Cereibacter sphaeroides 2.4.1: one gene and its partner. The protein of the gene in region 1 binds, or shares a complex with, the protein of each later gene. Links are inferred from orthologs where the notes say so. Each region holds a gene or a part of one and is shown on either strand. Other genes may lie near its edges. The genes, in order: secA and secY.

What was found.
Region 2: the proteins of secA (region 1) and secY are in contact, whole or in part, in a crystal structure (PDB 3DIN), measured with the Thermotoga maritima proteins. The link is inferred for Cereibacter sphaeroides 2.4.1 from one-to-one orthologs. Residues at the interface, in WP_004082002.1 of Thermotoga maritima: Glu261, Ala262, Arg263, Lys300, Ala301, Arg302, Thr303, Ile304, Ile305, Leu323, Tyr324, Asp325, Pro326, Val329, Ser330, Tyr333, Ile336, Lys340, Phe345, Val349, Glu363, Phe364, Tyr374, Ser375, Gly376, Gly377, Glu393, Ile395, Thr482, Ser483; in WP_004081795.1 of Thermotoga maritima: Glu108, Gly109, Glu110, Glu111, Ala236, Glu237, Arg238, Arg239, Ile240, Thr241, Ile242, Gln243, Tyr244, Ala245, Arg246, Arg247, Val248, Thr249, Gly250, Arg251, Arg252, Val253, Tyr254, Gly256, Ala257, Ser258, Thr259, Tyr260, Leu261, Pro262.

The regions. Positions count from the first base shown.
Region 1 is NC_007493.2:2,929,934-2,938,328, forward strand. Bases 2,833-6,071 are described here. They hold secA (preprotein translocase subunit SecA), read left to right. Parts: upstream 2,833-3,144; coding sequence 3,145-5,871; downstream 5,872-6,071. Other genes in these bases: RSP_RS14230 (peptidylprolyl isomerase), read right to left, coding at 2,833-2,945; RSP_RS14240 (OmpA family protein), read left to right, coding at 5,986-6,071. Also shown: RSP_RS22265 (hypothetical protein), read right to left, coding at 59-199; RSP_RS14220 ((deoxy)nucleoside triphosphate pyrophosphohydrolase), read right to left, coding at 336-734; bifunctional glutamate N-acetyltransferase/amino-acid acetyltransferase ArgJ, read right to left, coding at 731-2,068; more of RSP_RS14230, read right to left, coding at 2,091-2,832; more of RSP_RS14240, read left to right, coding at 6,072-7,524; RadC family protein, read right to left, coding at 7,502-8,266. UniProt on the Escherichia coli protein: Required for protein export, interacts with the SecYEG preprotein conducting channel.
Region 2 is NC_007493.2:310,526-320,594, forward strand. Bases 6,302-9,289 are described here. They hold secY (preprotein translocase subunit SecY), read left to right. Parts: upstream 6,302-7,110; coding sequence 7,111-8,469; downstream 8,470-9,289. Other genes in these bases: rpmD (50S ribosomal protein L30), read left to right, coding at 6,302-6,368; rplO (50S ribosomal protein L15), read left to right, coding at 6,525-7,010; RSP_RS01625 (adenylate kinase), read left to right, coding at 8,480-9,133. In the rest of the region: rplB (50S ribosomal protein L2), read left to right, coding at 1-122; rpsS (30S ribosomal protein S19), read left to right, coding at 126-404; rplV (50S ribosomal protein L22), read left to right, coding at 408-788; rpsC (30S ribosomal protein S3), read left to right, coding at 788-1,504; rplP (50S ribosomal protein L16), read left to right, coding at 1,519-1,932; rpmC (50S ribosomal protein L29), read left to right, coding at 2,172-2,378; rpsQ (30S ribosomal protein S17), read left to right, coding at 2,392-2,634; rplN (50S ribosomal protein L14), read left to right, coding at 2,708-3,076; rplX (50S ribosomal protein L24), read left to right, coding at 3,076-3,381; rplE (50S ribosomal protein L5), read left to right, coding at 3,381-3,941; rpsN (30S ribosomal protein S14), read left to right, coding at 3,961-4,266; rpsH (30S ribosomal protein S8), read left to right, coding at 4,279-4,677; rplF (50S ribosomal protein L6), read left to right, coding at 4,688-5,221; rplR (50S ribosomal protein L18), read left to right, coding at 5,233-5,592; rpsE (30S ribosomal protein S5), read left to right, coding at 5,604-6,167; more of rpmD, read left to right, coding at 6,180-6,301; and 2 more genes. UniProt on the Escherichia coli protein: The central subunit of the protein translocation channel SecYEG. Consists of two halves formed by TMs 1-5 and 6-10.

The DNA of each region.
Region 1 (8,395 bases):
GGCCGGGCAGCTGACGCTGCCCGGCCTTTTCGTTCGTCACGAGTTGAGCGCCAGAAGGTCAGGCGGCGCGCTTCGACGGGATCGGGTAACCGACATACGTCTTTTCGTCGACCCTAACCATCACCTTACCATCCGCCATCTGGCCGACGAGAAGGCCCTGAACCGAGACACAGCTACCGATCGTGATCGTCCTGAGCATCTGCTTTCCCCCAAGAAGCAAGTTTCCCCAGTCACAGGTTAGTCATAAAGCGATAAATAAACACTCACGATTTTGGTCGTAGAGCACCTTTGGGGTGCGACATATGAACGATTGAGGCGCTTGTGCCACAGAACCGTTACAGCCAGTCGCGCAGGATGGGGATCAGCGGCAGGTCTGCGGGCGGCATCGGATAGTCGCGAAGCGCCTGTGGCCGCACCCAGGCCAGCGTCTGGCCCTCGCGCGGCTGGGGGATTCCCTCCCACCGCCGGCAGGCGAACAGCGGCATCAGCAGATGGAAGGTCTCGTAGGCGTGGCTCGCGAAGGTGAGCGGCGCAAGGCAGCTCGCCTTCGTGTCGATGCCCAGTTCTTCCTTCAGCTCGCGGATCAGCGCGGCCTCCGGGCTTTCGCCCGGCTCAACCTTGCCGCCGGGAAATTCCCAGAGACCCGCGAGCGACTTGCCCTCGGGCCGCTGGGCCAGAAGCACGCGGCCGTCGCCATCGATCAGGGCCACGGCCGAGACGAGGACGATCTTCACGAGCGGTAGTCGGCGTTGATGTCGATGTAGCGGTGCGTCAGGTCGCAGGTCCAGACCGTGCGGCTGTCGGTGCCGAGGCCAAGATCGACCGCCACCACCAGTTCGGCCTGCTTCATGTAGGCCGCGCCGTCCTCTTCGCGGTAGTCGGGGCTGCGCCAGCCCTTCTCGGCCACGAGGATGTCGCCGAAGCGGATCGAGAGCTTGTCGCGGTCGGCCGCGGCGCCCGACTTGCCCACCGCCATGACGATCCGGCCCCAGTTCGGGTCCTCGCCGGCGATCGCGGTCTTGACCAGCGGCGAATTGGCGATCGCCATGGCGACCTTGTGGGCATCCTCGGCGCTGGCCGCGCCCGTGACCCGGACCTCGACGAATTTCGACGCGCCCTCGCCGTCGCGCACCACCTGCTGCGCGAGATCGAGCATCACCCGCCCCAGCGCCGCCTCGAAGTCGCGCCCGGCCTTCGAGCGCCCGTTGAGCTCGGCAGCGGGGCTCGTGCCGGTGGCGGCGAGCAGCAGCGCGTCCGAGGTCGAGGTGTCGCTGTCCACGGTGATCGCGTTGAAGGTGGCCTCCACCTGCCGCGACAGCATCTTCTGCAGCAGCGGCTGCGGGATCTTCGCGTCGGTGAAGATATAGACCAGCATCGTCGCCATGTCGGGCGCGATCATGCCCGAGCCCTTGGCGATGCCGGCGATCTGGATCGATCCGCCCTCGCCCTCGACCGTGGCCGAGGCGCCTTTCGGGAACGTATCGGTCGTCATCATGGCGCGCGCGGCCATCTCGATGGCGTCTCCCGACAGGCCCTCGACCAGCGCGGGGATCTGCGCGGTGATGCGCTCGTAGGGCAGCGGCTCGCCGATCACGCCGGTCGAGGAGGAGAAGACGCGCTCCACCGGCAGGCCAAGGGCCTCGGCCACGCCGCGGGTCACGGCCTCGACCGCCTCGACGCCCACGGCGCCGGTGAAGGCGTTCGAGTTGCCCGAGTTCACGATGATCGCCGCACCGGCCTCGGAGGCGGCGCCGATCTTGGCCTGACAGTCGAGCACGCAGGCCGCCCGCGTCGAGGAGCGGGTGAAGACGCCCGCCATGGCCGTGCCCGGCGCGAGCCGGATCAGCATCACATCCTTGCGGTTCTGGTAGCGCACTCCGGCCTCGACGGCGGAGAATTCCACCCCGCCGATGGCCGGCAGGGTGGGGAAGGAGGCGGGGGCCAGCGGCGACACCGGCTTGGCGCCCGCGGTCTTCGCTTCGGGCTTCTCGGCCTTCACGCGGGCCTTGAGCTTCGACAGCTTCTTCTTCAGCGACTTCGCTTCGTCTTTCCAGTCCGTCTTGCCCATGCCCGTGCCTCCGGTTCGCGGATCAGTCGAGCAGTTCTTCCTTCCGAAGCGCGGCGGGGTCAATCCCCTCGCCGGGCCGGGTGATCTCGGCCTTGGCCGTCACCTCGTCGATGTGGCGGGCAACCGCCTCCTGCTCGATCTGGCCCGCCAGCTCGTCGCGCATGTCGTCGAGCGAGGGTTTCTCGGCGATCCGGGTTTCGTTCAGCTTGACGAGGTGCCAGCCGAACTGGGTCTGGATCGGGCCCACGACCTCGCCCGGCTTCATCTTCACCACGGCATCCTCGAAGGGCTTCACCATCATGCCGAGACCGAACCAGCCCAGCGAGCCGCCGTTGGCGGCCGCGCCGTCCGAGGAATGCTCCTTGGCGAGCGTGGCGAAGTCGGCCCCGCCGTCGATCTCTTCCTTCAGCTTCTTGGCCTCGTCCTCGCTCGAGACGAGGATGTGCGAGGCATTGTATTCGGTCTGGGGCGCGGCATCGGCAAAGCGCGCGTCGTAGGCGGCCTGCAGCGCCTCGTCGGTCACCGCCCCCTCGACCACGCGGCGCATCGCCACGGCCGACAGGAAGCCACGCTCCTCGTTCTGCAGCGACAGCTGGTCACGCTTCGTCACCGAGCCCTCGATGGACTGGGCGAGCGCCGCCTGCTGGATCAGCTGCTCGAGGATGCCCTTGAAGAGCGCATCGTCGGGCAGGCTCTGATACTGGTCGGGCAGGCCCGCGCGGAGCGCGATCATGTGGCCCAGAGTGATGTCCTGACCGTTCACCGTGGCCACCACCGTGTCGGCCGTCGGCTCATCCGCACGGACCGGAGCGGCCAGCGCCAGCGCGCAGACGGCCGCGACGGACGCACCCCGCCAGAACCTTGCAATGTTCGCCATTCTCACCTTCTCCTGAACGGGCGCGCCCTCGCGCGACGTTGACTTGACCCCTCCATCCCCTTACATCGCTTGGGTCGCGTGAGCCGGGGCCGGGCTGTTCTGCCTTCTAGGAGACTACGGGCGGAGGGGGCAAGGCCGATGCCTCACACGATCATGTCAAGAGGACTTGGCTTGTCAGGAACGACCAGGCGGAGAAAACATGCTGGGTCTCGGAACGCTCGCGCGCAAGATCTTCGGAACGCCCAACGACCGCAAGGTGAAGTCCGTCCGCAGCCTCGTGGCGCGCATCAACGACCTTGAGCCGGAATTTCAGGCTCTCTCGGACGAGGGCATCAAGCAGAAGACCGCCGAATTCCAGCGACGGGTGCAGGAAGGCGGAGAAAGCCTCGACGATCTTCTGCCCGAAGCCTTCGCCAACTGCCGTGAGGGCGCGCGTCGCGCGCTCGGCCTGCGGGCCTTCGACGTGCAGCTGATGGGCGGGATCTTCCTGCATCAGGGCAATATCGCCGAGATGAAGACGGGCGAGGGCAAGACCCTCGTCGCCACCTTCCCCGCCTATCTGAACGCGCTCGCCGGCAAGGGCGTGCATGTCGTGACGGTGAACGACTATCTCGCCAAGCGCGACGCCGAATGGATGGGCAAGGTCTATGCCCAGCTCGGCCTCGCGACCGGCGTGGTCTATCCGTTCCAGTCCGACGAGGAGAAGAAGGCCGCCTACGCCGCCGACATCACCTATGCCACGAACAACGAGCTCGGCTTCGACTATCTCCGCGACAACATGAAGGCCTCGAAGGAAGAGATGCGCCAGCGCGGCCATTTCTTCGCCATCGTCGACGAGGTGGACTCGATCCTGATCGACGAGGCGCGGACGCCGCTCATCATCTCGGGCCCGAGCCAGGACCGCAGCGACCTCTATACCAAGGTGGACAAGCTGATCCCGGAACTCCTGGAAGAGCATTACAAGCTCGACGAGAAGACGCGGAACGTGACCTTCACCGAAGAGGGCAACGAGTTCCTCGAGAAGCGCCTGCTCGAGACCGGTCTCCTGCCCGAGGGCCAGTCGCTCTACGACCCCGAGAGCACGACCATCGTGCACCACGTCAACCAGGGGCTCCGGGCGCACAAGCTCTTCAACCGCGACCAGCAGTATATCGTCCGCGACGATGAAATCATGCTGATCGACGAATTTACCGGCCGGATGATGCGTGGCCGCCGCCTGTCCGACGGCCTGCATCAGGCCATCGAGGCCAAGGAAGGCGTCTCGATCCAGCCCGAGAACGTGACGCTCGCCTCGGTGACGTTCCAGAACTACTTCCGCCTCTACGAAAAGCTGGGCGGCATGACCGGCACTGCGGCCACCGAGGCCGAGGAATTCATGGAAATCTACGGCCTGGGCGTGGTCGAGGTGCCGACGAACCGGCCCGTGGCGCGCGCAGACGAGCATGACGCCGTCTATCGCACGGCGCGCGAGAAGCACGACGGGATCGTCGCCTCGATCAAGGACGCGCACGAGCGCGGCCAGCCGATCCTCGTCGGCACCACCTCGATCGACAAGTCCGAGGCCCTGTCCGACCTCCTGAAGACCGCGGGCATCCCGCACAACGTCCTGAACGCGCGCCAGCACGAGCAGGAGGCGCAGATCGTGGCCGATGCCGGCAAGCTCGGTGCCGTCACCATCGCCACCAACATGGCCGGCCGCGGCACCGACATCCAGCTCGGCGGCAATGTCGAGATGAAGGTGATGCAGGCGCTGGCCGCCGATCCCGCCGCCCACCCCGACGAGGTGCGCGCCCGGATCGAGGCCGAACATGCCGAAGAGAAAGAACGGGTGAAGGAAGCGGGCGGGCTCTTCGTGCTGGGCACCGAGCGCCACGAATCGCGCCGGATCGACAACCAGCTCCGCGGCCGCTCGGGCCGTCAGGGCGACCCGGGCCGCTCGGCCTTCTTCCTCAGCCTCGAAGACGACCTGATGCGGATCTTCGGCTCCGACCGTCTCGACAAGGTGCTCTCGACCCTCGGGATGAAGGAAGGCGAGGCCATCGTCCATCCCTGGGTGAACAAGTCGCTCGAGAAGGCGCAGGCCAAGGTCGAGGCGCGCAACTTCGACATCCGCAAGCAACTCCTCAAGTTCGACGACGTGATGAACGATCAGCGCAAGGCGATCTTCAGCCAGCGCCTCGAGATCATGGAGACCGAGGACCTGTCCGAGATCGCGCAGGACATGCGCTATCAGGTGATCGACGACCTGATCGATCAGCACATGCCGCCGCGCAGCTACGCCGACCAGTGGGACATCGAGGGGATGCACCGCGCGGTGCAGGACAAGCTCGGCCTCGATGCGCCGCTCGCCAAATGGGCGCAGGAGGAAGGCGTCGATCAGGATGTGGTGCGCGAGCGCCTCTGCGAGGCCTCCGACCGGCAGATGACCGAGAAGGCCGAAGCCTTCGGCCCCGAGACCATGCGCTCGATCGAGAAGCAGATCCTGCTCCAGACCATCGACGCCAAGTGGCGCGAGCATCTGCTGACGCTCGAACATCTGCGCTCGGTCGTGGGCTTCCGCGGCTATGCGCAGCGCGATCCCCTGTCGGAATACAAGACCGAGGCCTTCGCTCTTTTCGAATCGATGCTGAACTCGCTCCGGCAGGATGTGACGCAGAAGCTGGCCCAGGTCCGTCCGCTGAGCGAGGAAGAGCAGCAGGCGATGATGCGCCAGTTCCTCGATCAGCAGCGCGCGGCGGCCGCGGCAGAAGCGCCGGTCGCGCCCGCGCCGCAGCCGGCGGCGGCGGCTCCGCAGCCGACCCCCGAGCTCGTCGGCGCCGAGGCGGGCGAGCCGGATCCCGCGGCCTGGGGCAATGTGGCCCGGAACGACCCCTGCCCTTGCGGCTCGGGGCTGAAATACAAGCACTGCCACGGCCGTCTCGACTGACCGCCCTCTCCCACCTCATCCGCGCCCGCCGCGGATGAGGTTGACAGCTGTCATCTTTCGCGCCCGCATGCGTCTCGTCTCCCCCATGGTCTGCTGGAGCATCCGTCCGGAGTCATGAACAGGCTGCCTCGCATCATGGGCAGGCTATCGCGGACGGGCTTCAGAGGATGGTCCGGGGCCCTGTCGGCCGCACTTTTCTTGGCGGCTGCGCCCGCCCCGGCGCAGGACATCACCCTCACCTCGCGCAGCGGCGCCATCGTGCTCGATGGCACGCTTCTGGGCTTCGACGGGGAATTCTACCGGATCGCCACCCGCTTCGGCCCCCTCACGGTCGATTCTGCCGGCGTCACCTGCACCGGACCGGGCTGCCCGGACCTGATCGCCCCGCTGGCCGAAATCCGCATCCTCGGCGCGACCGAGGCGGGCGAGAGCCTGCTGCCGCGGCTGCTGCGCGCGCAGGCCGCGGCGCGCGGCTACACGCTGCGCCCGCTCGCCGCCGACGCCGGATTTGCGACCGAGATCCTCGACGCCCATGGCACAGCGGTGGCGCGCGTGAGCTTCTCCCCGGCCTCGCCCGCCGCCGCGGCCGAGGCGCTCGGGGCGGGCGCGGCCGAGCTGGTCATCGCGGCCCATGCCGATCCCGGCATGACGACGCGCGTGCTGGCGCTCGATGCGCTGGTGCCGATCGTGGCGGCCGACAATCCGGTGCCGCGCGTCTCGACCCCCGATCTGGCGCGGGCGCTGTCGGGCGAGATCTCGAACTGGAAGGAACTGGGCGGGCCCGACATGCCGCTCGTCCTGCACGCGCTCGCACGCGACATCAGCCTCGAGGCGGCGCTCGAGGCCCGGCTGGGGCGGCCGATCGCGGCCGAGATCACGCACCCGGATCTGGCGAGCCTCGCCGCAGCGGTGGCCCGCGACCCCTATGCGCTGGCGATCACGGGCCAGACCGCGCGCGGCGCCGCGCGGGTCCTGCCCCTGACCGACAGTTGCGGCTTCCCGCTGGTGCCCTCGCCGCTCGCCGTCAAATCGGAGGATTACCCGCTCGCCCTCCCCGTCTTCCTCGTGAGCCCGCCGCGGCGCCTGCCGCTGTTTGCACGCGAGTTCCTCGAGTTCCTCTCCAGCGCGCCGGCGCAGGCGGCCGTGGCCGAAGCGGGCTTCGTCGACCGCCGCCCGAGCCAAGTGCCGCTGGCGTCGGACGGCCAGCGGCTCATGAATGCGATCCGCATCGCGGGCGAGGAAGTTCCCCTCGACGAGGTGAAGCGGCTGACCGATCTCATGGCGGGGGCCGACCGGCTGTCGATCACCTTCCGTTTCGAGGAGGGGACGGACAGTCTTGAGCCGCAGAGCCGCGAGAGTCTGAGCGAGCTGATCAAGCTGCTGGAGATCGGCCGGTTCCGCGGGCAGCAGCTGATGCTGGTCGGGTTCTCGGACGGGCGCGGGCCGGCCAGGGGCAATCTCGACCTGTCGCGGGAGCGGGCGGAGGCCGTCGCTGCGGCGTTGCGCGAGGCCGTGCCGGAACTGGGCCCGCCGCTGGTCGAGGGCTTCGGCGAGGCGCTGCCGCTTGCCTGCGACACGACGGTGGCCGGGCGGCGGATGAACCGTCGGGTGGAGCTCTGGTTGCGGCCGCTCACAGATAGCCCTGCCCCCTGAAGCTGACCTCGCGTCCGCGCCCGATGACCAGATGGTCATGGAGAACGATCCCGAGCGTGGAGGCCGCCTCCTGGATCTGCGCGGTCATGGCCACATCCTGATCCGACGGCGTGGGATCGCCGGAGGGATGGTTGTGGACGAGGATCAGGGCCGAGGCGTTCAGCTCCAGCGCGCGCTTCACCACCTCGCGCGGATAGACCGGCACATGATCCACCGTCCCGCGGGCCTGCTCTTCGTCGGCGATCAGCACGTTCTTCCGGTCGAGGTAGAGCACCCGAAACTGCTCGGTGGCGCGGTGCGCCATGGTGGTGTGGCAATAGTCGAGAAGCGCGGCCCAGGACGTAAGCACCGGCTGGTTCATCACCCGCGCCCGCGCCATGCGCTGCGCCACCGCCTCGAGAATTTTCAGATCCTGCGCCACCGCCTCGCCCACACCCTCCACATCGAGGAGGCGCGCCATGTCGGCGGTGACGACCCGGTTCAGGTCGCCGAACCGGTCGATCAGGCGGCGGGCGAGCGGCTTCACATCCTGCCGCGGGATCGAGCGGAAGAGCAGAAGCTCCAGCAGCTCGTAATCCGGCATGGCGGCGGCCCCGCCCTCCTGAAACCGGGCCCGGAGCCGCTTGCGGTGATCGGCGATGTAGGACGGCAGCCGAGCGCCGAGCGGCTCGGCCAGAGCCTCGTCCTCGTCGCCGGGGAAGAGGGGAAGGGACGCTTCCTGAAAGGCGCGAGTCGCACACATTCGGGCAGTCTGGGGCAGCGCTGGTTGCAAAATGGTTAATTCCCGCCACCCAGACCGGGAGCCGGGAGCCGGGAGCCGGGAGCCGGGAGCCGGGAGCCGGGAGCCGGGAGCCGGGAGCCGGGAGCCGGG
Region 2 (10,069 bases), 2.6 Mb from region 1 along the record:
CGGGCGGCCGTCACCCGGTCACCCCGTGGGGCAAGGGCACCAAGGGCAACCGGACCCGCAAGAGCAAGGCTTCGGACAAGCTGATTGTCCGCTCGCGGCACGCGAAGAAGAAAGGGCGCTGAGCCATGGCACGTTCTACCTGGAAAGGCCCCTTCGTCGACGGGTACCTGCTGAAAAAGGCAGAGAAGTCGCGCGAGTCGGGCAAGAATGAAGTGATCAAGATCTGGTCGCGGCGCTCCACCATCCTGCCGCAGTTCGTGGGTCTGACCTTCGGCGTCTACAACGGCAAGAAGCACGTCCCGGTCAACGTGACCGAGGAGATGATCGGCCAGAAGTTCGGTGAATATTCGCCGACCCGGACCTACTACGGTCACGCGGCCGACAAGAAAGCGAAGAGGAAGTAATCCATGGGCAAGGAAAAGAACCCGCGCCGCGTGGGCGAAAACGAGGCTTTTGCCAAGGTGAAGATGCTGCGCACCTCGCCGCAGAAGCTGAACCTCGTCGCGGCCCTCATCCGTGGCAAGAAGGTCGACAAGGCGATCGCTGACCTCACCTTCTCGAAGAAGCGCATCAGCCAGGACGTGCTGAAGTGCCTGCAGTCGGCCATCGCGAACGCCGAGAACAACCACGGCCTCGACGTGGACGAACTCGTGGTCTCGGAAGCCTTCTGCGGCAAGAACCTTGTCATGAAGCGCGGTCGTCCGCGCGCTCGCGGCCGGTTCGGCAAGATCATGAAACCGTTCAGCGAGCTCACGATCAAGGTGAAGCAAGTCGGGGAGACTGCGTAATGGGTCAGAAGGTCAATCCGATCGGCATGCGCCTTCAGGTCAACCGCACCTGGGACAGCCGCTGGTTCGCCGAGTCGAAGGACTACGGCAATCTGCTGCTGGAAGACCTGAAGATGCGCGAGTTCATCCACGACTACGCCAAGCAGGCCGGCGTGTCGAAGGTGATCATCGAGCGTCCGCACCGCAAGTGCCGCGTGACGATCCACACCGCCCGTCCGGGCGTGATCATCGGCAAGAAGGGCGCGGACATCGAGACGCTGCGCAAGAAGCTGTCGGCCTTCACGAAGTCCGAGCTTCACCTGAACATCGTCGAGATCCGCAAGCCCGAGCTTGACGCCCAGCTGGTGGCCGAGTCGATCGCCCAGCAGATGGAACGCCGGGTGTCCTTCCGCCGCGCGATGAAGCGCGGCGTGCAGAACGCCATGCGGATCGGTGCCCTCGGCATCCGGGTCAACGTGTCGGGCCGCCTCGGCGGCGCCGAGATCGCCCGGACCGAATGGTACCGTGAGGGTCGGGTGCCGCTGCACACGCTGCGCGCCGACATCGACTACGCGACCTCGGAAGCCACGACCCCTTACGGGATCATCGGGGTGAAGGTCTGGATCTTCAAGGGCGAGATCCTCGAGCACGATCCGCAGGCGCACGACCGCCGGCATTCGGAAGCTCAGGAAGGTGCCGCACCGCGGCCGCCGCGTCGCGATCGCGAACGCGCGTAAGGGAGCAATGACAGATGCTGCAACCGAAACGGACGAAGTTCCGCAAACAGCACAAGGGCCGCATCCACGGTGAAGCCAAGGGCGGGTTCCTCCTGAACTTCGGCGGCTTCGGCCTCAAGGCCACCGAGCCCGAGCGTGTGACCGCGCGGCAGATCGAGGCTGCTCGCCGCGCGATCACGCGCCACATGAAGCGTCAGGGCCGGGTCTGGATCCGCGTGTTCCCGGACGTGCCGGTGACCTCGAAGCCCACCGAAGTCCGGATGGGTAAGGGCAAGGGCTCGGTCGACTACTGGGCGGCCAAGGTGAAGCCGGGCCGGATCATGTTCGAGATCGACGGCGTGTCCGAGACCATCGCCCGCGAGGCCCTGCGCCTCGGCGCGATGAAACTGCCGGTCATGACCCGGATCGTGGTCCGCGAGGACTGGTGATCTCCCGCCCCAGGCGGGCAGGACAGAGGCCCCCGGACGCAGCCGCGCCCGGGGGCCTTTTCAATGAAACAAGGCCGGAGGGGCATTCTTTCGCTTGCCCTTCGGCCGAACCTCCTGTAGCAGGCTGCATCCTGCGGATTCCGGGTCACCGGATTCGCGGATTTGTCATTGATCCACCAGATCCAAGGTAACCCTGCCAAGGTCGGGAGCCCTCTGGTGATTGAAGAAGGAAAGAGGCGATGACCACCGCCCAGGAACTGCGGTCCAAGACCCCGGACCAGCTCCGCGACCAGCTCGTGGCGCTCAAGAAAGAGGCCTTCAACCTCCGCTTCCAGCAGGCCACCGGCCAGCTCGAGAACACCGCCCGCATGCGCGCCGTCCGCCGCGACGTTGCCCGCATCAAGACGGTCCTGAACGAGATGGCCGCTTCGGCCGCTGCGAACTGAGAGGAAGCCTCCCATGCCCAAACGCATCCTGCAAGGCACCGTGACCAGCGACAAGAACGAGCAGACCGTGACGGTCCTCGTCGAGCGCCGCTTCAAGCACCCGCTGCTGAAGAAGACGGTCCGTCTGTCGAAGAAATACCGGGCCCATGACCCGGAGAACCAATTCAAGGTCGGCGACATCGTCCGCATCGAGGAATGCGCGCCCATCTCGAAGACGAAGCGCTGGAAGGTCGTGACCGACGCCGTCGTGGCGTGACGTCCGCCTTTCTGCCTGAACGAAACCCTGGGGCCGTGGGATCTAGCGGTCCCCAAAGGTCGGGAGAAACCAAATGATCCAGATGCAGACCAATCTGGATGTCGCTGACAACTCCGGCGCTCGCCGAGTTCAGTGCATCAAGGTTCTGGGTGGTTCCCACCGTCGCTATGCCAGCGTCGGCGACATCATCGTGGTGTCGGTGAAGGAAGCCATCCCGCGCGGTCGCGTGAAGAAGGGCGATGTCCGCAAGGCCGTCGTCGTGCGCACCGCCAAGGAAGTCCGTCGTGAAGACGGCACCACCATCCGCTTCGACCGCAACGCCGCCGTCATCCTGAACAACCAGGGCGAACCGGTCGGCACCCGTATCTTCGGGCCGGTCGTGCGCGAGCTGCGTGCCAAGAACTTCATGAAAATCATCTCGCTGGCGCCGGAGGTGCTCTGATGGCTGCGAAGCTGAAGAAGGGTGACCGCGTCGTCGTGCTGGCCGGCAAGGACAAGGGCAAGCAGGGCGAGATCACTGCGGTGATGCCGAAGGACAACAAGGCCGTGGTCGAGGGCGTGAACGTCGCCATCCGCCACACCAAGCAGACGCCGACCGCCCAGGGCGGCCGTCTCGCCAAGGCGATGCCGATCGACCTGTCGAACCTCGCGCTGCTCGATGCCAACGGCAAGGCCACGCGCGTGGGCTTCCGCTTCGAGGGCGAGAAGAAGGTCCGCTACGCCAAGACCACGGGGGATGTCATCTGATGCTCGACCAGACCAACTACACCCCGCGCCTGAAGGCGGCCTATGCGAACAGCGTTCGCGCCGCCATGAAGGAAGAGTTCGGCTACAAGAACGACATGCAGATCCCGCGTCTGGACAAGATCGTCCTGAACATGGGCGTCGGCGAGGCGGTCAAGGACACCAAGAAGGTGAAGACCGCTGCGGAAGAGCTCTCGATGATCGCCGGCCAGAAGGCCGTCGTGACCCACGCCAAGAAGTCGATCGCCGGCTTCCGCGTGCGCGAGCAGATGCCGCTCGGCTGCAAGGTGACGCTCCGCGGCGACCGCATGTACGAATTCCTCGACCGTCTGATCACGATCGCGCTGCCCCGCGTCCGCGACTTCCGCGGCGTGAAAGGCAACTCGTTCGATGGCCGCGGCAACTACGCGATGGGCCTCAAGGAGCAGTTCGTGTTCCCCGAGATCAACTTCGACAAGGTCGACGAGGTTCTCGGCATGGACATCATCATCTGCACCACCGCGAAGACCGACGCGGAAGCGAAGGCGCTGTTGAAGCAGTTCAACATGCCGTTCATCAGCTGATCGCGGGAGAGAGAAGAGTATGGCGAAGAAATCCATGATCGAACGCGAGATCAAGCGCGCGAAGATGGTGCAGCAGTATGCTGCCAAGCGCGCCTCGCTGAAGGAGATCACCACCAACGCGGACCTGCCGATGGAGCAGCGCTTCAAGGCGCAGCTCAAGCTGGCCGAACTGCCGCGCAACTCGTCGGCCACGCGGATCCACAACCGCTGCCAGCTGACGGGCCGTCCGCATGCGTATTATCGCAAGCTGAAACTCTCGCGGATCATGCTGCGTGAACTGGCCTCGTTCGGCCAGATCCCCGGCATGGTGAAGTCGAGCTGGTAAGGAGATCGGGATATGTCTGTGAACGATCCGCTCGGCGATATGCTGACCCGCATCCGCAACGCGCAGCTGCGTGGCAAGTCCACGGTGAGCACGCCGGCGTCCCGGCTGCGCGCCTGGGTGCTCGACGTGCTTCAGGCCGAGGGCTACATCCGCGGCTACGAGAAGAAGGAAACCGAGAACGGCCAGGGCGAACTGGTCATCTCGCTGAAGTACTTCGAGGGCACCCCGGTGATCCGCGAACTCAAGCGCGTGTCGAAGCCCGGCCGCCGCGTCTACATGGCCACGAAGGACCTTCCGAGCGTCCGTAACGGCCTCGGCGTGTCGATCATCTCCACGCCGAAAGGCGTCATGTCCGATGCGAGCGCACGCTCCGCCAATGTTGGCGGCGAAGTGCTCTGCACCGTGTTCTGAGGAGGGTTCAATGTCTCGTATCGGCAAGAAACCCGTACCGCTGCCGAAAGGCGTGACGGCCTCGATCTCGGGCCAGTCGATCGAAGTGAAGGGCCCGAAAGGCACCCGCAGCTTCTCGGCGACCGACGACGTGACCCTCGCGCTGGACGAAGGTTCGGTGAAGGTGACCCCGCGCGGCACCTCGAAGCGTGCCCGTCAGCAATGGGGCATGGTGCGGTCGCAGGTGGAAAACCTCGTGACCGGCGTCACCAGCGGCTTCAAGAAGGAGCTGGAGATCTCGGGCGTGGGTTACCGCGCGCAGATGGCCGGCAACGTGCTGAAGCTCTCGCTCGGCTATTCGCACGACGTCAACTTCGAGGTTCCGGCGGGTGTCACCGTCACCACCCCGAAGCAGACCGAGATCACGGTCGAAGGCATTGACCAGCAGCTGGTCGGCCAGGTGGCGGCGAACATCCGCGAGTGGCGGCGTCCCGAGCCCTACAAGGGCAAGGGCATCCGCTACAAGGACGAGTTCATCTTCCGCAAGGAAGGCAAGAAGAAGTAAGGGGCGCGACAATGGCGAACACGAAAAGAGAGCTGTTCCTCAAGCGCCGCCTGCGCGTCCGGAACAAACTGAAAGCATCGGCGAACGGGCGGCTCCGGCTGTCCGTCCACCGTTCCTCGAAGAACATCAGCGCCCAGCTGATCGACGACGCGAACGGTGTCACGCTGGCGGCGGCCTCGACCCTCGAGAAGGGCCTGGGCTTCGTCGGCAAGAACAACGTCGAGGCGTCGGCGGCCGTGGGCCGTGCGATCGCCGAGCGGGCGAAGGCGGCCGGGATCGAAGAGTGCTTCTTCGACCGCGGCGGTTTCCTCTTTCACGGGAAGATCAAGGCCCTGGCCGACGCTGCCCGTGAAGGCGGCCTGAAGTTCTGAGGAGTAAGACGATGGCAGAAAGAGAGAACCGCCGGGACCGTCGCGACGATCGTTCGCGCGAGGAAACCCCGGAATTCGCCGATCGTCTGGTGGCGATCAACCGCGTCTCCAAGACCGTGAAGGGCGGCAAGCGCTTCGGCTTTGCGGCTCTGGTGGTCGTGGGCGACCAGCGCGGTCGCGTCGGCTTCGGCAAGGGCAAGGCCAAGGAAGTGCCGGAAGCCATCCGCAAGGCGACCGAGCAGGCCAAGCGCCAGATGATCCGCGTCGCGCTGCGCGACGGCCGGACCCTGCACCATGACCAGGAAGGCCGCCACGGCGCCGGCAAGGTCGTGATGCGGGCAGCCGTTCCGGGGACGGGGATCATCGCCGGCGGCCCGATGCGCGCCGTGTTCGAGATGCTCGGCATCCAGGACGTGGTGGCGAAGTCGCTCGGCTCGCAGAACCCCTACAACATGATCCGTGCCACGATGGACGGTCTGAAGCGGGAATCCAGCCCTCGTCAAGTCGCGCAGCGCCGCGGCAAGAAGGTGGCCGACATCCTGAAGAAGCCGGAAGCCGAAGTGGCGGAAGCGTAAGGAGTCCGCACCATGGCGAAAACGATCATCGTGAAGCAGGTCCGGTCGGCAGCCCGCCGTCCGGCCGTGCAGACCGCGGTCCTCAAGGGCCTCGGGCTGAACAAGATGCACCGGACCCGGGAACTGGAAGACACGCCGTCGATCCGCGGCATGGTCGCCAAGATCCCGCATCTTGTCGAGATCATCGAAGAGCGCGGCTGACGCCGGGCCTTTGAAAACATGGGGCGCGCGGGCTTGCACCGGGCGCCCTTTCCCCATATCAGGCGCGCGGAGAGGCGACTCTCTGCCCAACAACAAGAAACGCCGTGTTCCCTCCATCCGTCGCTGGCGGAGGGGTTCCGGCCAGGAGATAGCGACATGAAACTGAACGAACTCCGCGACAACGAAGGCGCAGCCCGCAAGAAGAAGCGCGTGGCGCGCGGCCCGGGCTCGGGCAAGGGCAAGACCGCCGGCCGCGGGATCAAGGGCCAGAAGTCGCGTTCGGGCGTGGCTCTGAACGGCTACGAAGGCGGCCAGATGCCGCTCTACCGGCGTCTGCCGAAGCGGGGCTTCACCAAGCCGAACCGCAAGGAATATGCCGTGGTCAACCTCGGCCTGATCCAGAAGTTCGTCGACGCCGGCAAGCTGGACGCCAGCCAGCCGATCGACGAGAACGCGATCGTGGCCGCGGGCGTGACCTCGCACAAGCGTGACGGCATCCGCGTGCTGGCCAAGGGCGAGATCACCGCGAAGCTCGCGCTGACCGTGTCGGGCGCCTCGAAATCGGCGGTGGAAGCGATCGAGAAGGCGGGTGGCTCGATCACCCTGACCGCTCCGGCTGCGGCGGCCGCCAGCGCAGAATAAGGTTGTGGGTGCGCCTGCGGGCGCATACATCACCTGACAGTTTTCCCGCGCCGCCGACCCGGAGAACGGATCGGCGGCGCCGTCATGAGAGAGACCGGGCATGGCATCTGCTGCAGAGCAAATGGCGGCGAACCTGAGTTGGGGCGCCCTCGGCAAGGCCACCGACCTTCGCCAACGCATCTTCTTCACCATTGGCCTGCTGATGGTGTATCGCCTCGGCACCTACATTCCCGTGCCGGGGATCGACGGCTCGGCCCTGCGCCAGTTCATGGACAGTGCGACGGCCGGCATCGGCGGGATGCTGAACATGTTCACCGGCGGCGCGATCAGCCGGATGGGCATCTTCGCTCTCGGCATCATGCCCTACATCTCGGCCTCGATCATCGTCCAGCTCATGGCCTCGATGGTGCCGAGGCTCGAGCAGCTCAAGAAAGAGGGCGAGCAGGGCCGCAAGAAGATCAACCAGTACACCCGCTACGGCACCGTGTTCCTTGCGACCTTCCAGGCCTGGGGCATCGCGATGAGCCTCGAAGCGGGCGATCTCGTGACGGATCCGGGGTTGTTCTTCCGCGCCGCCTGCGTCATCACGCTGGTCGGCGGCACCATGTTCCTGATGTGGCTCGGCGAGCAGATCACCGCGCGCGGCATCGGCAACGGGATCTCGCTCATCATCTTCGTGGGCATCGTTGCCGAGATCCCGGCGCACCTCGCCCAGTTCCTGAGCCAGGGCCGGTCGGGCGCCATCAGCCCTGCGGTGATCGTGGGCGTGATCGCCATGGTGATCGCCGTGATCACCTTCGTGGTCTTCATGGAGCGCGCGCTCCGCAAGATCCACATCCAGTATCCGCGGCGCCAGGTCGGCATGAAGGTCTACGACGGCGGCTCGTCGCACCTGCCGGTCAAGGTGAACCCGGCGGGCGTGATCCCGGCGATCTTCGCCTCGTCGCTCCTCCTGCTGCCGGTGACGATCTCGACCTTCTCGGGCCAGCAGACCGGCCCCGTCATGTCGACGATCCTCGCCTATTTCGGCCCCGGCCAGCCGCTCTACCTGCTGTTCTTCGCAGGCATGATCGTGTTCTTCGCCTATTTCTACACGGCGAACGTGGCCTTCAAGGTCGATGACGTGGCCGAGAACCTGAAGAACCAGAACGGCTTCATCCCGGGGATCCGTCCCGGCAAGAAGACCGAGGAATATCTCGAATATGTGGTGAACCGGATCCTCGTGCTCGGCTCGGCCTATCTCGCGGCCGTCTGCCTCCTGCCCGAGATCCTGCGCAACCAGCTCGGCATTCCCTTCTACTTCGGGGGGACGTCGGTGCTGATCGTTGTGTCGGTGACGATGGACACCATCAACCAGGTTCAGTCGCACCTGCTCGCCCACCAGTACGAGGGGCTGATCGAGCGGTCGCAGCTGCGTGGAAGGAAACGGACCGGGGCGAAGACTCCGACCCGCCGCTGAGGGAAGAGTGATGGTGAATGTGATACTTCTGGGGCCGCCCGGCGCTGGCAAGGGCACGCAGGCCAAGCGGCTCGAGGAGAGCCGCGGCATGGTGCAGCTTTCGACCGGCGACATGCTGCGCGAGGCCAAGACCTCTGGCTCCGAGATGGGGCGCCGCGCCGCCGAGGTGATGGACCGCGGCGAGCTCGTGACGGACGAGATCGTGATCGGCCTGATTCGCGAGAAGCTGCAGTCGCCCGCGGCGGGCGGCTTCATCTTCGACGGCTTCCCGCGGACGCTGAAGCAGGCGGATGCCCTCGGAGAGCTGCTCGCGCAGATGGGGCAGGGGCTCGACGCGGTGATCGAGATGCAGGTGGACGATGCCGCCCTCGTGGCGCGCATCACCGGCCGCTACTCCTGCGGCAGCTGCGGCGCGGTCTATCACGACGACACGAAGCCCACGAAGGTCGAGGGCGTCTGCGACGTCTGCGGCTCGACGGACCTGCGGCGGCGCGCGGACGACACGGCCGAGGCGCTGTCGAAGCGTCTGATGGAATATTACAAGAAAACCTCGCCCCTCATCGGCTACTACTATGCCAAGGGGCAGCTGTCGTCGGTGGACGGGCTGGCCGAGATGGACGCGGTCTCTGCGGCGATCTCGAAGGTTCTTGACAAGCGCGGGTGACTTTGCATCCGGCCTTGACGGCCGGGGCAAAAGCCCATAGATCACGGCGTCCCGCGAGGGAATCGTCCAGCGACGGGTTTTGTCCTGCGGCGAACAGTCCGGAGCGACTGCCGGCTCCGGTGGTTGTGAAAAAAGGTCCTGGAATTACGGGACCGCAACAAAAGGAAGAAACGTTTGGCACGTATTGCTGGCGTCAACATCCCGACCGCGAAACGGGTTCCGATCGCGCTCACCTACATCCATGGCATCGGCGACTTCGTGGCCGGTCAGATCTGTGACGCCGTGGGCATCGACCGCGCCCGTCGCGTCAATGAACTGTCCGACGCCGAAGTGCTCTCGATCCGCGAGTACATCGATGCGAACGTGACCGTCGAGGGCGACCTGCGTCGCGAAACCTCGATGAACATCAAGCGCCTGATGGACCTCGGCTGCTACCGCGGCCTGCGTCACCGTCGCGGCCTGCCGGTGCGCGGTCAGCGCACGCACACCAACGCCCGCACCCGCAAGGGCCCGGCCAAAGCCATTGCCGGCAAGAAGAAATAAGGGGCGCTGAGACATGGCACGTGACAAGACCCGCATGAAGCGCAAGGAACGCAAGAACATCGCCGCCGGCGTTGCTCATGTGAACTCCTCGTTCAACAACACCAAGATCCTGATCTCCGACGTGCAGGGCAACGCGATCTCCTGGTCGTCGGCCGGCACCATGGGCTTCAAGGGCTCGCGGAAATCGACGCCCTACGCGGCGCAGATGGCCGCCGAGGACGCCGCCAAGAAGGCTCAGGACCACGGCATGAAGACCATCGAGGTCGAAGTGCAGGGCCCGGGTTCGGGGCGCGAATCGGCGCTCCGCGCGCTGGCCGCCGCCGGCCTCAACATCACCTCGATTCGCGACGTGACGCCGATGGCGCACAACGGCTGCCGTCCGCCGAAACGCCG